DNA from 2 places in the Methylophilus flavus genome. Region 1 is predicted to be linked to the other one. Evidence: riboswitches for the same ligand, from Rfam matches in the RefSeq annotation. Region 1 holds a riboswitch; the other holds the start of a gene.

Region 1 (8,263 bases):
TGCCGTGAGCCCAAAGCGTATCTCACCACCATTGCACGAGGCTTGCTGATAGATCACTGGCGCCGGCAGGACGTTGAGCGCGCATGGCTGGAAACACTTTCTGTATTGCCGCAGCCGCTGGTCTCTTCACCTGAAGAATATATGCAGGTGCTTGAAGCGCTCTATCAGGTTGACCAGCTATTGAACAAGCTAAAGCCCAAAGTGCGTGAAGCTTTTCTGTTATCTCAGCTGGATGGGCTGACCTATAGCCAGATTGCAGAAAAATTAGGCGTGGGTGAGCGCATGATCAAAAAATATATGGCTCAGGCCATGCTGGCCTGTTTGTCAGCAGAACTTGTCGGCGCTGTTTAGAATATGACCAGGGAACAGCTGATTCTTAACCAGGCCTCTGAATGGTTTGCGGTGTTGCAGGATAAGCACTGTAGCGAGCAGGATTACCAGCAATGGCAAGCCTGGTTAGCACAGGATGCAGCGCATGCACGGGTCTGGCAACGTGTCGAGGCTTTAAGCAAGCCATTTCAAACGCTGGCAGAGAAAGTGCCGGCAAACCTGGCCCGTGAAACCTTGGACCAGGTCAAACACTCTGGCCGTCGTCAGGCCTTGCGCTTACTCGGGCTGGGCAGTACCGTCGTCGCCACTGGCTTGTTACTGCGTTATAGCCTGCCCTGGCAGGGATGGCGGCATGAATATGCCTTGGCCCACGCCGCCTACCGTACCCGCCTGGGTGAACGCTTGCGGTTCAAGTTGGCGGATGGCACACAGCTGACACTGAACACTGCCAGTATGGTTGATGTTGAATACGATGAACATTTGCGACGTATCATATTGCATCAAGGCGAGATACATGTGGAATCAGCACATGACACAATGGTAAAAGCCCGGCCTCTGGTAGTGGATACGTCCACGGCACGTATTACTGCACTGGGTACGCGGTTTACTGTGCGTAGTGACCTGCACTCAGGCCATGTTGCCGTATTTGACGGCGCTGTGCAGGTAGCTCCTGAAAAAACTGCACCATTGCGTGTAGAGGCGGGCCGGCAGGTACGATTTAATATAGCGCAAATCACACCTGACGGATTTGCCGAGCTGGCGCGTGAGGCCTGGTCAGCAGGTAAGCTGGTAGCCGATAACATTGCATTACGTGATTTCATCGACGAGTTGTCGCGTTACACACCGCTTACCATCCATGTCAGTCCTGACACGGCGAAATTACGGTTGGTAGGTGTGTATTCTATTGCGAATCCAGCCAGTGATATCCCTGTGATTCTGGCAGCACTTGAACATGCATTACCGATACATGTTCAGAAAACTTCCCCTGCAAATTTAACTATCATCCCCAGGTAAACATTAATTTTTTTCGCAATACAGTTCCCTTTTTTGCAACTCATCCGGCATAGCAGATGAAAGTATCTGAAAAGTTTAAATCTGGAGCCTGATTTTTATGCAAAAACCTTCTTTAAAACCACGACGGATGTTGGCAACAGCGGTGAGTGTCGCTATCACAACTGCCGCAATGACCAGCCTTGGTCTGATCACGCCTGCTTATGTGCAGGCTGCAGAAGCCAGCTATAGTTTCAACATCCCTGCCGGACCCTTATCAACAGCATTGACTCAGGTGGCTTTAACCACAGGTGTAAACCTGACAGCAGATGCAGCGCTGACTAACGGTAAAAATGCAAGTGCGTTAAAGGGTTCTTTAACACTTCATCAGGCACTAACGAAATTGCTGGCTGGAAGTGGTTTAGAAGCAGTGCAATCTGGCAATGGCTATGTATTGCGAACTGCGGTGATTGCAGCACCAGCAGCAGCCAAAGCTGACGATGTGTTACCTGAAGTCAGCGTCAATGCCAAGGTTGAAAAAGAGCATGCCTACGGCCCGGTGATTGGCTATGTGGCCAAGCGCACCGCCACTGCGACCAAAACCGATACCCCCATTATTGAAACACCGCAATCTGTTAGCGTGATTACTGCTGACCAGATCGCTGACCAGAAGGCCATGTCCATCCAGGAAGCCTTACGTTACAGCGCCGGTGTCGTTGCGGACCAGTATGGCCAGGATTCCCGGTCTGATGGCTATGCCATCCGTGGCATGGATGCAGTGCAGTATCTTGATGGCCTGCGTCAGATCAACACATTCTATTCGGAAACCACCCGGCCGGACCCTTACATGATGGAGCGGATAGAGGTGCTTCGCGGGCCAGCGGCTACCTTGTACGGGCAGGGGGGTGTTGGCGGCATTATCAACCTGGTCAGTAAACGGCCACTGACCGAAGCACGCCGCGAGATCGGTGTGTCGCTCGGCAATTATGACTTCAAGCAGATACAGGCGGATTTCACAGGCCCGGTGGCAGATAGTGATAGCTTGTTTTACCGGCTGGTGATGGTCGGTAAAGACACTGATACCCAGATTGATCACGTTTTCCAGAAACGTACATTATTTGCGCCGTCACTGACCTGGAAGCCGAATGACAAAACCAATCTTACTTTGATTGCACGTTATCAACTGGACGACGCTTTACCAACACCCCAGTTTCTACCGGTCTACGGCGTGCTGAGACCCAATCCGAATGGACGTATTCCTTATGATAATTATTTAGGTGAGCCGGGTGTTGATAAATACGTCAGTGAATCGACCCATCTGGGGTATATTTTCGATCATCAGGTGAATGACACATGGTCTGTGCGACAAAATTTGCGCTGGACCAAAAGCCGCAATAATTACACTTCCCTGTACGTCAATTCGTTTACGTTTAATCCGGATGTGAACCCTTTTCCCACGCCAGACCAACGCACATTGCCACGTTACTACGATGTATCGAAAACACAGACCTACACGCTCAATGTAGATACCAATGCCAAAGCGCAATTCGATATCGGAAATACTTTCCATACCGTGCTGGTCGGTCTTGATTATGCCCGTTTCCGTAAAGTCGGCGTTGCTGGGTTCGATCTCGGCAATGCGAACCTGATCGATATCTATGATCCTGTCTACGGCAACATCGATTCTTTGCCGACACTGTCGGCAACACCTGAAACCAAGATGATGCAGACTGGCCTGTATGTGCAGGACCAGATCAAATTCGATCAGCACTGGGTGCTGACGGCTGGCTTGCGCCGTGACAAGGCAGAAAACAACAGCGAAGGTGTAATCCCGCAGGAAACTTATAAGACGACACAGCGATACGGCCTGAACTACCTGTTTGATAATGGCTGGGCACCATACGTCAGTTACGCAGAGTCTTTCCTGCCACTGAATAACCTGTCGGTCAGTGGTGGCTATCTGAAACCGCAGGAAGGCAAGCAGTGGGAGGTCGGCCTGAAATACATGCCTGCAAATTCTCCGACACGCTTCACCATTGCCGCTTACGATCTTGAAGATGAAAACCGGGCCATTTTTGTCATGAGTAACCTCTATACGCAAAAAGGCAAAATCACCTCGCGAGGAATCGAGATGGAGGCTGCCACCAGTTTTGGTGACCGCTGGGATGTGATCGGTTCTTACAGTTTCACCCAGGCCAAATACGGTATTACCGACAATCCCCTGGAAAAAGGTCAACAGGTAGAAGCCATTCCTAAACACCTGGCTTCAGGCTGGTTGACCAACCGATTCACGATTGGCGATATCAGCGGGTTCAGGGCAGGGTTGGGTGTTCGCTATATTGGTGAATCTTTCAATTCCACCCATATCGTGAAAACCCCTGATGTCACATTGTTTGATGCGATGCTAGGCCTGGATTACGGCAACTGGCGTTATACACTCAATGCCAGCAACCTGACTGACAGGGAATATGTCTCTACCTGCCTGACACGAGGCGATTGCTGGATAGGTGCACGACGCGCCGCCATCGCCACTGCAACCTATACCTGGTAATTTGGTATGAGTGCTTAATCAACGCAGGCGTATACCGAACCAGGTTTACTCACTTGCATTTGATTGTGTAAAGACCGGCCATCATGGCCGGTCTTTTGCGTTTAAGACGCGAATCAATATGTTTCAGCTTTGTAACATTCAATGCGCAATTCAATCAAAAATGCAATGCATTTTCTCAAAATTTTATTAAAAAAATTCTTAAAACATATTCTTTAATAGAAACAATACCTTGTCTATGAAAGCTAGACTTTACAACTATATCTTGTGTTTTGACTGATTGAAAAGCCATAGATATTGTTTTATAGTCGCATCCATACGGTTTGCAGGAGAAACACTTCTTCTGCATTTAAAAGGGAATCTGGTGCGTGAAACACTGCACAGTGTTCATCAAGCCAGGGCTGCCCCCGCAACTGTGATCAGCGAGTTGTTTGCGAACACTTAAAGCCACTGAAGCAATTCGGGAAGGCGACAGCAAATAATCATGACCTGAGAGCCAGGAGACCGACCGTATTTTTACTTGTTAACGTTTGAGGCGGGGTGTCCTCGGCAATAGCAGTGCATTCATCATCATCTGGATCTCCAGATCAGGCATGTTTTGCGTTTGCGTCTTTGCTGCAGTCCCTCCGCTTCCTGAATTTGGGAGCCATCAATGTCAAAATACGAATCCATGCAAGCCACCAAGCGTGATGGCCGCAAGGAACCTATCAATCTCGACAAGATTCATCGTGTGATTGATTGGGCAGCACAGGGCTTGAACAATGTGTCTGTGTCGCAGGTTGAGTTGCGCTCCCATATCCAGTTTTACGATGGCATTCGTACTGACGACATTCATGAAACCATCATCAAATCTGCGGCTGACCTGATCTCGGAAGAGACGCCGGATTACCAGTACCTGTCAGCGCGCCTGTCGATTTTCCACCTGCGCAAAATCGCCTATGGCCAGTTTGAGCCTCCGCACCTGTTTGACCATGTCACCAACCTGACCGAGCTTGGCAAATACGACCAGCACCTGCTGCGTGATTACAGTCGTGAAGAATTCGATGTGCTGAATGGCTATATCGACCATTGGCGCGATATGAACTTCTCCTATGCGGCAGTCAAGCAGCTGGAAGGTAAATACCTGGTACAAAACCGCGTCACCAAGAAGATCTACGAGAGCCCGCAGTTCCTGTACATCCTGGTCGCCATGTGCCTGTTTGCCAACTACAAAGGCCAGGTGCGTCTGGACCTGATCAAGCGTTTCTACGACGCCGTGTCTACCTTCAAGATCTCGCTGCCTACGCCTATCATGTCCGGCGTGCGTACGCCTACGCGCCAGTTCAGCTCCTGCGTGCTGATCGAGTGTGGCGATAGCCTGGATAGCATCAACGCGACGACTAGTGCGATTGTGAAGTATGTCTCACAACGTGCAGGTATAGGCGTCAACGCTGGACGTATCCGCGCGCTGGGTAGTGAGATCCGTGGCGGCGAAGCACAACATACCGGTTGCCTGCCGTTCTACAAACTGTTCCAGTCTGCCGTGAAATCCTGCTCGCAGGGTGGTGTGCGTGGCGGTGCGGCAACCTTGTTCTACCCGTTGTGGCACCTGGAAGTCGAATCCCTGCTGGTGTTGAAAAACAACCGTGGCGTGGAAGAAAACCGCGTGCGCCACCTTGATTACGGCGTGCAGATCAACCGCCTGATGTACCAGCGCCTGATCAAGAGCCAGAACATCACCTTGTTCTCGCCGCATGATGTGCCTGGCTTATATGACGCCTTCTTTGCCGACCAGGATGAGTTCGAGCGCCTATATACCCAATACGAAGCCGATGAAAGCATACGCAAACGCACGCTGCCAGCCGTTGAACTGTTCTCGCTGATGATGCAGGAGCGTGCAGGTACCGGCCGTATCTACATCCAGAACGTAGACCATTGCAACACGCACAGCCCGTTTGATCCGGCTGTGGCACCGGTGCGCCAGTCCAATCTGTGTATGGAGATCGCACTGCCGACCAATGCCCTGAATGACATCAACGATACCGAAGGTGAAATCGCCTTGTGTACCTTGTCCGCATTCAACCTGGGTGCGCTGGAGTCATTAGATGAACTTGAAGGCCTGGCTGACCTGGTGGTACGCGCACTGGATGCCTTGCTGGAATACCAGGATTACCCGGTAAAAGCCGCCTTGAGCGCTACTGATAAACGTCGCTCACTCGGCGTGGGTGTCATCAACTATGCTTATTACCTGGCGAAAAACGGCACCAACTACACCAGCGATGAAGCACTGGGCCTGACGCACCGTACTTTTGAGGCGATCCAGTTCTACCTGCTCAAGGCTTCCGTGCAACTCGCACGTGAGTTTGGTCCATGTGGCGCTTTCCAGGAAACCACTTATGCCAAAGGTACCCTGCCGATCGATACCTACAAGAAAGATCTGGACGCGGTATGCAGCGAGCCATTGCTGCTGGATTGGGAAAGCCTGCGCACCGAGATTCAGAAAGACGGCCTGCGCAACTCTACCCTGACGGCCTTGATGCCATCAGAAACCTCCAGCCAGATCGCCAATGCGACCAATGGTATTGAGCCACCGCGTGGCCTGGTATCCGTCAAGCAATCCAAAGACGGCATCCTGCGCCAGGTCGTGCCAGAGATTGACCGTCTGCGTGACCAGTACCAGTTGCTGTGGAAAATGCCTAACAACGAGGGTTACCTCAAGCTGGTGGGCATTATGCAGAAGTTTGTTGACCAGTCGATTTCTGCCAACACCAACTACGACCCGACCCGTTTTGAAGGTGGCCGTGTGCCGATGAAGCAACTGTTGAAAGACTTGCTGCAGGTGTACAAGCTGGGCATCAAAACGCTGTATTACCACAACACCCGTGACGGTGCGACTGAGGGTGGGACGGAGGCAGAGGATGACGGTTGCGCCAGCGGAGCCTGCAAAATCTAAATAATAAGTGGCTGCGCCGGCGAATTGCTAATAAATAGGAGTTTAAGAGTGCGTTTTTTAGTTACGGCATAACCTAAAGGTTAGCCTACACTGAAACTCCGTTTTCACAACCTCGCCGTACTATTTGTACTGTCTCGGTTGTTGCGTTCCGGGCGCCTTGCACTTCATCCGGCTCGCTCACTTATTTGGTATGTCTTGCAGTGAAGTAGTGAATATATTTTAAAAAGCAGTTTGAGTCTTGAAACTTAAACATTAGGAACACGGCCATGGCCTACAGCATCTTCACCAAAATCGACAACGAACAACTTAAAGAACCGATGTTCTTCGGTCAGCCCGTCAATGTGGCGCGGTATGACCAGCAGAAATACCCGGTGTTCGAGAAGCTGATCGAGAAACAGCTGTCATTCTTCTGGCGTCCGGAAGAGGTGGATGTGTCGCAGGACCGTTCTGATTACCAGAACCTGCCGGAGCACGAAAAGCATATTTTCATCAGCAACTTGAAGTACCAGACGTTGCTCGATTCTATCCAGGGCCGTAGTCCTAACGTGGCATTATTGCCGCTAGTGTCGTTGCCTGAAATTGAAACATGGATCGAGACCTGGGCGTTTTCCGAGACTATTCACTCACGCTCATACACCCATATTATCCGCAACATCGTCAATGATCCGTCCATCATTTTTGATGACATCGTGCGTAACGACAACATCACTGCCCGCGCATCGGATATCGCGCATTATTACGATGAGCTGATCCACCAGACCATGCTGTATTCGCAACTGGGCGAGGGCGACCACATCATCAATGGCGAGAAAAAAGTCGTGAACCGGCGCGAGCTGAAAAAGCTCCTGTACCGCTGCCTGATGAACGTGAATATCCTGGAAGCGATCCGCTTCTATGTCAGCTTCGCCTGCTCATTCGCCTTTGCCGAACGCAAAGTGATGGAAGGCAACGCCAAGATCATCCGCCTGATCGCGCGTGATGAAGCCCTGCACCTCACCGGCACCCAGCACATGCTCAATATCATGCGCTCAGGGCAAGATGATCCAGAGTTTGCCGAGATCGCCGCCGAGTTACAGCAAGAATGCTTCGAGATGTTCAAAACTGCTGCCGAGCAGGAAAAACAATGGGCAGAATACCTGTTCAAAGATGGCTCCATGATAGGCCTGAACAAAGACATCCTCTGCCAGTATGTGGAATACATCACCAACAGCCGCATGGCCTCGGTCGGGCTGGCACCTGCTTTCCCCCTGGCGAAAAGCAACCCTATTCCATGGATCAACACCTGGCTGTCGTCAGACACCGTGCAAGTCGCGCCGCAAGAAGTAGAACTCAGTTCCTATCTGATCGGTCAGATTGATTCTGAAATGTCTGCAGACGACCTTAATGACTTCGAACTCTAATAAGTGGCTACGCGGGCAAATTGCGGCCTTGCACTTTATCCCGCTCGCACACTTAATTATCGT
Region 2 (8,263 bases), on a different contig from region 1:
ACTTAATCATTACGGAAAGGCGGGAAATTATGTCAATGTATCAGGTCATGGACGAAGAGAATCATTGCATTGCGACCTTTTATCACTTTCAGGAAGCCGTAGTGACCGCGCAAGACTTCACTGTCTGGGATGATGAGCATTACTACCATGTGGAAGAACTGGATCTGGAAGTTGTTTGAATAAGCAACTGACAAACAAAAAAGCGCCTATGAGGCGCTTTTTTTTATTGGGCATTACTACGTGAGGATGTTGTGTAGCAGTATTTTCTGACGGCTACACCTGTCTTACGGTTGTGTTTTCATTGCCACTTTCAGTTCTGCCGCTTTTTCTGCATCCAGTTGATTCAGCACATCCACACTGGCCAGTGCTTCACTATGCTTGCCATTGGCTTCGGCGATCAGGCCAAGGTAGTAGAAAGCCTGGCTATGTTGATCGTTCATGCTCACTACACGGTGCAAATGTTGTTCAGCCAGGGTCAGGTCACGTGTTTCATACTCTGCCGCTGCCAGGTAAAACCAGGCTTCTGTACTGGCAGGCTCTTGTTTCACCCACTGCTCAGCGACTGTTTTCAAACCGTTCCAGTCTTTGTGCAGGTAAGGAAACACCACTTTCATAAAGCTTGGCCATTGCGCAGCCGGTTTACCCCAGAAAGGCAATTCGCTTTTTACGACTACCGGACCGGCAGGTTGATTGAGCAAGGCTTTTACCCAGTCTATGGACATGTAGTAGTAATACGCATCCTTGCCCGGGCTTTTCAGCGTGATCAAACCCACCAGAGTGCCGGATTCATCAAACAGGCCACCGCCGCTGGCACCTTGCCTGAAAGTCGGCGTGGCACGCACAATGACTGAATCATCCATGGTGAACAAGCCTTTGACCACGCCTTGGGTAGTCACCGGGGCTGGCACAAAACTAGGGTAGCCGATGGTGAATACCGGTTGTTCGTATTTCAACTCGGCGCTGGATTTCATTTTGACGGGTGCCAGCGGCAAATCTTCCATTTGCAGCATGCATACGTCATGTTTCCAGTCAGGCTTCACGCCTACCGCATGGTAAACAGCGCCGCCACTTAATACACTGATGCTGCTGGCGTTAGCTACTACATGGCAGTTAGTCACCACTTGATTGTCGGCCACGACCACACCGGAACCCAAACCGAATTGACCGTTGGTAAGGCCAACCTGGATACGCAACACACGACTGTTTAACGATTGTAATAACTCGCCAGAAGGTTCTGCCATCAATGGTGCAGTTAAGCACCCTACCAGTAAACCAATCAAAAACTTTGTCATGTTGTGCTCCAATCCGTTACAGCAAATTTGGTGTGTCGTTGGAAAGCCTGTACATGCATCTCAGCAAGATGCATTCCAACCAATGATGCACATATTTAACGCACCAGAATATTCGCTTTAACCATTTATTGAACACATAATAAATACTTAATAATCATATATTTAACGAATAAAACCTAAAAGGAAGTGAGGGAGTTTATAAAGGGAAACCGCCTATCAAAACTATAAATTCCAAAGCAACGGCTTAGCTCGACGCACTATTAAAGTGCGTAAAATTCCGGCTTGCACACCGAATGCACATGCACCATTGATTTACGCACTAACTAATCACATCAGCAAAATTTCAAAGGTTGAAGTGACTGAGAGAAATAAAAAAACCGCATCTTGAATGCGGTTGGTTTGATTTTGATGCGCTGGGAAAATAAGCAGAGATACAAGCTTAATGATTGGCAATAAATACGCGGTTACGCCCTTGCTGCTTGGCTGAATATAAGGCCGCATCAGCCATGCGCATCATATGTGCCAGGCCTTGCTCGTCATTGAGTTGTGAGGTAGAAACCAGCCCGAAAGAAGCGGTATAGTGGATTTTCTCGCCATTTTCCACCAGCACACTATGGTCAATTTCAGAGCGCAGGCGCTCTATGACACGGGCGGCTTCGTGCAGATCGGTCATCGGCATCAGGATGCCAAATTCTTCGCCACCCAGCCTGCCGACCATATCACTGGTGCGCAATGCATTGACGCACCTGAGGCAGAAATTCTGCAAGATCAGATCGCCTGCGTGGTGGCCATGCTGGTCATTGATTTTCTTGAAATGATCGATATCGACCATGGCGAATGAGAATGGCGCCTCATAGCGCTGACTGCGCCTGATTTCGGACTCCAGCTCATGCATGAAATGACGGCGGTTGGCGATGCCGGTCAAAAAATCAGTGAAGGCAAATTTGTCTGCCTCAATATGGAGCTGGTAGATGCGCCACACCACAAATACACTGACCAGCAGAAAGAGGGACAATAACAAAGACGCATAAATCAAACCCGCTTTGGTATGACGTTGCAGCCGTTGCTGACTTTCTTCCACATATTGATTGGCGCGCTGGTTAGCATAGGCGAGGATGGATTCATTCAGCCGCGCCACTTCTGAAAAGCGGGAGGTCCACTCGGTCTCTATCAAACGGTTGGCGTCGTCGAACCTGGCATCTTCCAGCTTTTGCAAGATCATGTCCCGCACCTGGTTCAGTGCCTGCCACTTTTTCTGCAGATTGACGATTTGTTGCGGGTCACCGGAATAGCTGTGCTGCATGATGCGGATATTGTTTTCTGCCAGCCGCTCGTGCGCTTCAATAAAGGTGATGGTTTCGCCCATTGCTCTGGCATCGGCCTGGATCAAGGTCGCGTAAAGCAGGCTGCTGCGGATCTGATATAGATCGGCCTTTAATTCCAGCGCGGCATTAGAAACCGCAAACGGCTGCTCATAAAGATTGCGCGTAGTCTGGTGCATCTCGCGCATACTGGAAAAATAAATCCACAGAAATAACAGCGCGCCGATAAAAGCGATCAAAAACCCGGCAACAAGGATATATAACACCGCCTTTTTGCGCTGTCTTTTCATGCTTTATTCCATAGACCTAACAACATGTAGCATGCCTCCAGGCAAGGCTTTATGCATCTAGCAACTTGGTGATAAACGCCCACTCTTTGGGATCGACTGGTGTAATCGACAATCGGTTCCCTTTTTGCAAGGTGCGCATATTGGCAAGCTCGGGTATTTCGCGTAATTCTTTCAGGCTCAGCATCCGTGTTTTACGCACCAGCCTGACATCCACATTCACCCAGCGAGGATTCTCCGAGGTGGATTTTGGATCAAAATACTTGTGCCCAGGCACAAACTGAAACTTGTCCGGGTAAGCCAGTGTGCTCACCTCACAAATACCCACAATGCCCGGCACCTCGCAGTTGGAATGGTAGAACAGCACCCCATCACCCACTTTCATCTGGTCGCGCATGAAATTACGCGCCTGGTAATTGCGTACGCCATACCAGTCTATGCTTTGATTAGGCAGGCCCGCCAGATCATCAATCGAAACATCCGATGGTTCGGACTTCATCAGCCAATAACGTGCCATCTGTTAAAACCTTCTTCCCTCATGCAAATGTCCAGTATCATAAATGCCAGTGCCACAAACACCCGACATCTTATAAACCCCAGTATCATAAACCAAAGTCACCCCACATTACATCATGGCTAAAAACGTCCTCGGCACCCTGCTTATCCCTTGTAGCACACATCCCGTCACCGGCTTCATGCGCGATGGCTGTTGCGGTTTTCATCCGGAAGATAGAGGCAGGCACACCATATGTGCAGAAATGACGGATGAGTTTCTGGCATTTTCCACTGCACAGGGTAACGACTTATCCACCCCTATGCCTGATTACGGCTTTCCCGGACTGCATGCAGGTGACCGGTGGTGCGTGTGTGCACGCCGCTGGCTGGAAGCCAGTGAAGCTGGCTATGCGCCACCGGTGGTGCTGGAATCGTGCGATGAAAGTTGCCTGGAAGTGGTCAGCCTGGCTGACTTGATGTACCACGCCTTGAGATAGGCTGCAGAGACAAAAAAATGTGCTTTTAAGAAGGTATATTAAGGGGTTACCTGAGCCATAATCCTGAACCAAAAAGTTCAGGTGGTAACAGCCTAAGGTACATTAGGTTCACACGCCAAGGGAGTCTTAAAAGATATCCCAACTTAGTGCGATCGCACAGCACCTGATGAGCCGAAACCTATAACAAAGACTAGTTCAAGGAATTTAGACTCAGGCAACGCCTTAATACACCTTCTTAAAAGCACACCGTATAAAAAATGATACGCCAATTACTTATATTGACGGTGAATATTTTATGAAGTTAAGCGGATTACAACAATTTATGTTGACTGGATAACACTTCATCCATTTGCTGTTGCATGGTCGTGATGCGCTTTTTAACATCGCCCACATCCACGCCATCACTGCGGGTATTCAATAATTCATGTGTGATATTCAGTGCCGCCATGATGGCAATGCGCTCTACACTGACCATTTTGCCCGCATCGCGGATTTCACGCATTTTACCATCAAGGTAGCCGACCGCCTGCACAATCACATCGCGCTCTTCATCGGTACAGGTCACACTAAACGCGCGACCCATGATCTCAATATCGATTGGTTGTTTAGCCATCGCTTATTGACCTTCCTGTGGCAGTGCAGACAATAATTTTTCCAACTGTACGCTGGCTTGCGTCATATTCAGCTTGAGCGATTGCGACTCCTGGTGCAGTTTCGCCACTTCCTGACGTAACTGGCCATTGTCTTCACGCAAGTGATGACACAGCGCAATTAACTTCGCCACACGCTCTTCCAAACTTTTCAGATCAGCATCCATCGAACCATTATCAATGAAAAAAATGATTGTGGTCAATAGCTAAGCGTAGTTTTTCAAAGTAAATTAACAATCTCAGCTTGCTAGCCCAGTGAATGTTTACTCGCAAAAGCAGGCGCTTTCAACTAAAATGACGCCAGTTGTCAGGTGCTCAAAGCTGTGTTCTTACAGCCAAGAGTGAAACTGGGAAACAGGTGCGTGAATTCACATTCGCAATGCCTGTGCTGCCCCCGCAACGGTAAGCAAGTGCGGGTCTATCAACATGCCACTGAGTACACACTCGGGAAGGCGATAGATCAAAACTTGCAAGCCCGGAGACCGGCCTCACAACCAACCATTTGCAATACCGCGGGGTGACGGTGTCTGATAGTGTATTTCTATTCTTGCTTCTCATAGCAACTCTAAATTCATTGTCTCTACCCCCTGGTATCGCCCAATAACCCATATGCGGGGTCGCATATGAACCAGGGACAAGATAATGAAAAAAGCCATTCTTAAAGGCCTGATCGGCCTGACTACTTTAAGCGAGTTCGCTCATGCAAACGATAACACCACACTAGATGAAGTCGTTGTTACAGCAACCCGCACACCCCAACTTCAGGAAACCGTGATTGCTGATACTACCGTCATCGGTAGCGAAGAAATCAAACGCGCAGGTCAAAATACGCTAATTGAAGTACTGCAACGACAAGCGGGAATCGAAATATCCAATACTGGCGGTGCAGGCAAAACCTCAGGCATATTCATGCGAGGCACCAATACTGGCCATGTTGTAGTATTGATTGACGGTGTCCGCATGCAGTCAGCCACTGCTGGTACGACCACGCTGGAAAATATCCCGGTGCAACATATCGACCGCATTGAAATCGTCAGGGGACCTGCTTCAAGTTTATATGGTCAGGATGCGATTGGCGGCGTAATCCAGATCTTCACTAAAAAAGGCGTAGCTGGTTTTAAACCTTATGCAAATTTAGGCTTTGGCACTTATGACACGACCTTGGTAGAAGCAGGGTTACGCGGCAAACAAGCTGACACTACCTATGCCATCAATGTTTCCGCCAATAAGACAAATGGCTTTTCAGCCTACGATACAGCGAACTCAAACTTGAATGATAAAGATGGCTATCGTAACTTTGCAGTAAGCGGAAGTCTGTCTCAGCTCATTGCGGAAGGTCATGAATTGGGTTTGACTTTCATTCACAGCAAAGGCCGCACGCGTTTCGACAACAGGTTCAACTTAACATCGGCGTTTAACCCAGCCTATTCTGATCACGCAGATATTGAAAACAATGCCTGGTCTCTATTTAGCAAAAATCAGATTTTAGATAACTGGCATTCGACAGTGCGTATTGGTCAGGGAGTTGATGAATCAGTCACATACTCGGCAGATTTTGCAGCCCCGACTCGAAGCTTATTCAGAACAAAACAAGACCAATTGAACTGGCAAAATGATATCTCCTTACCTGTGGGTGTACTGACATTGATGTATGACAGGCTGGAAGATAAAGTAGACTCAACCACCGAATTTAAAAATACCAAGCGCACTAATGAAGGCTATGTAGCCAGTTATGTTGCTAACATTCAAGCACATACTTTCCAGGCGAGCGTCCGTGAAGACCATAATTCCAGCTTTGGCAACAATGTCACCGGCGGCTTGGGCTATGGCTATCAAATCAATGACGCTTGGCGGATCAGCGGCAGCTACGGATCAGCGTTTAAGGCACCGTCTTTTAATGATCTGTTTTTCCCCGATTCGTTTGGCTTTGTCACCAGCAATCCAAACCTTAGGCCTGAGAAGTCGGATAACCTGGAGGCCAGCTTACGTTACCGCGAAGACGCGACAAGCGCCTCAATCACAGCCTATGAAAACAAAATCCGTGACCTTATTATTCTGGACAGTGCCTTCATTCCTGTTAACTTGAATAAGGCAACCATCCGCGGATTAACGCTAGCGGCAAGTCATCGCTGGGATAACTTAGACTTAAGTGGTAGCGCCGACATTCAATCTCCACGGGATGATGCTTCTGACAATTTGCTGGTACGCCGTGCTAATAGGCATGGTCAGCTCAACCTTGGTTATACCTTGCAAGACTGGCGCTTTGGTGCCGAGATGGTGACGTCATCCGAGCGCTACAACGATGCAGCCAATACGCTGCGTATGGGTGGCTATACTATTTTCAACTTAACTGCGCAGTACAAACTTCAGCGTGACTGGACATTGCAGGCGCGCGCCAACAATATCTTTGATAAAGATTACCGCTTGGCGCTTGATGGCAACCCGGCCACAACAGGTTTTGCGTATAACACCCCTGGCGCAAACGTGTTCGTCAATATCCGATACGAACCCCAATAGTTTGCTAATAAAACAGCGTTAAATTAATAATAAATCGGAGTACAGGCGATCACATCGCCTTACCCTTCCATCTACTGGAATCAGTGTTTGGAATCGAACGTACTTAGGAAAGATAGATGAAAGAAATTATCGGGAAACTGCTCAATCTGGCTGGTTTTATATTTGGTCTTTTTACAAGCAGTACCTTTGCAGCAGAAACGCTGGCAACCCCTGATCTGGACGAAGTCGTGGTCACTGCCAGCAGGACATCTCAATCCACCAAAACCGTCACCGGAGATATCACGGTGATAGATAGCGAAGAAATCAACCGCTTGCGCGGCGGTTCAATTGCGGACCTGTTAAGACTACAACCTGGCGTAGAAACCTATACCAATGGCGGCATGGGAACCAGCAGTAATATCGGGTTACGCGGCACTAACGATAACCAGTTGATTGTGCTGGTCGATGGCGTACGCATCAACTCGGGTACCACCGGCACTACCGCATTTGAGAATATCCCGCTGGCATTAATAGACCGTATCGAAATTTTGCGCGGACCGGCTTCCAGCCTTTATGGCTCGGATGCGATTGGCGGTGTGATCCAGATTTTTACCAAACGAGGCAAAAGTAATAACACCCATTTATATGCCAGTGCAGGTGCAGGCAGTTACGACTCTTACAGTGGCAACGCAGGTTTTGACACGGCTTTTCAGGCGTTGAAATTCGGTGCGCAAGTCAGCAGTTATGATACCCGTGGTATCAGCGCAAAAAAACGGCCGCCTGCTGTAGCCGAGCAAGACCGCGACGGATACAACAACTTTAGTGGTACCGCATATGCTGACCTTGAATTTGCGCCAGGCCATTCATTGGGCTTGAACTATCTGGAAAGCAAAGGCAGGAACCAATACGACAGTAACTTTATCGGCAATTATCTAGAGCGTTACCAGCAAGGCTATGGCCTGACACTTAGAAATGCACTGACTGACAACTGGAACAGCAAAGTACAATACAGCATAGGCCGCGACCAGTCATATAGCGTTGGCACTGCGCGCACCAATAGCAATATTGAGACAGAACAACATCAGCTGTCATGGCAACATGATTACAAGCTCTCCAATGGCACACTGACCTTTGCCTATGACAGGCTGGAGCAGGAAGTGTTAACACAGTCCACCGGCAGACTTACACTGGACAGAAGTCGCAGTAACGATGCTTTTGTTATCG

The links. A riboswitch is a leader RNA that binds a small molecule or an ion and turns the genes downstream of it on or off. The one in region 1 is predicted to bind cobalamin.
Region 2: another riboswitch for cobalamin. It lies ahead of ACFQ2T_RS07760 (TonB-dependent receptor domain-containing protein); the one in region 1 lies ahead of nrdA (class 1a ribonucleoside-diphosphate reductase subunit alpha).

What each region holds. Positions count from the first base shown of each region.
Region 1 covers NZ_JBHTLN010000007.1:190,939-199,201, forward strand. Annotated here, with positions in the region: gene ACFQ2T_RS14080 (sigma-70 family RNA polymerase sigma factor) at 1-351, shown strand, start outside; gene ACFQ2T_RS14085 (FecR domain-containing protein) at 355-1,344, shown strand; gene ACFQ2T_RS14090 (TonB-dependent siderophore receptor) at 1,442-3,871, shown strand; cobalamin riboswitch at 4,171-4,395, shown strand; gene nrdA (class 1a ribonucleoside-diphosphate reductase subunit alpha) at 4,521-6,800, shown strand; gene nrdB (class Ia ribonucleoside-diphosphate reductase subunit beta) at 7,067-8,200, shown strand.
Region 2 covers NZ_JBHTLN010000001.1:1,560,119-1,568,381, forward strand. Annotated here, with positions in the region: gene ACFQ2T_RS07725 (hypothetical protein) at 30-179, shown strand; gene ACFQ2T_RS07730 (trypsin-like peptidase domain-containing protein) at 285-1,292, opposite strand; gene ACFQ2T_RS07735 (GGDEF domain-containing protein) at 1,732-2,904, opposite strand; gene ACFQ2T_RS07740 (EVE domain-containing protein) at 2,954-3,418, opposite strand; gene ACFQ2T_RS07745 (DUF2237 family protein) at 3,534-3,893, shown strand; gene ACFQ2T_RS07750 (cell division protein ZapA) at 4,204-4,506, opposite strand; gene ACFQ2T_RS07755 (hypothetical protein) at 4,510-4,710, opposite strand; cobalamin riboswitch at 4,836-5,048, shown strand; gene ACFQ2T_RS07760 (TonB-dependent receptor domain-containing protein) at 5,186-7,060, shown strand; gene ACFQ2T_RS07765 (TonB-dependent receptor domain-containing protein) at 7,177-8,263, shown strand, end outside.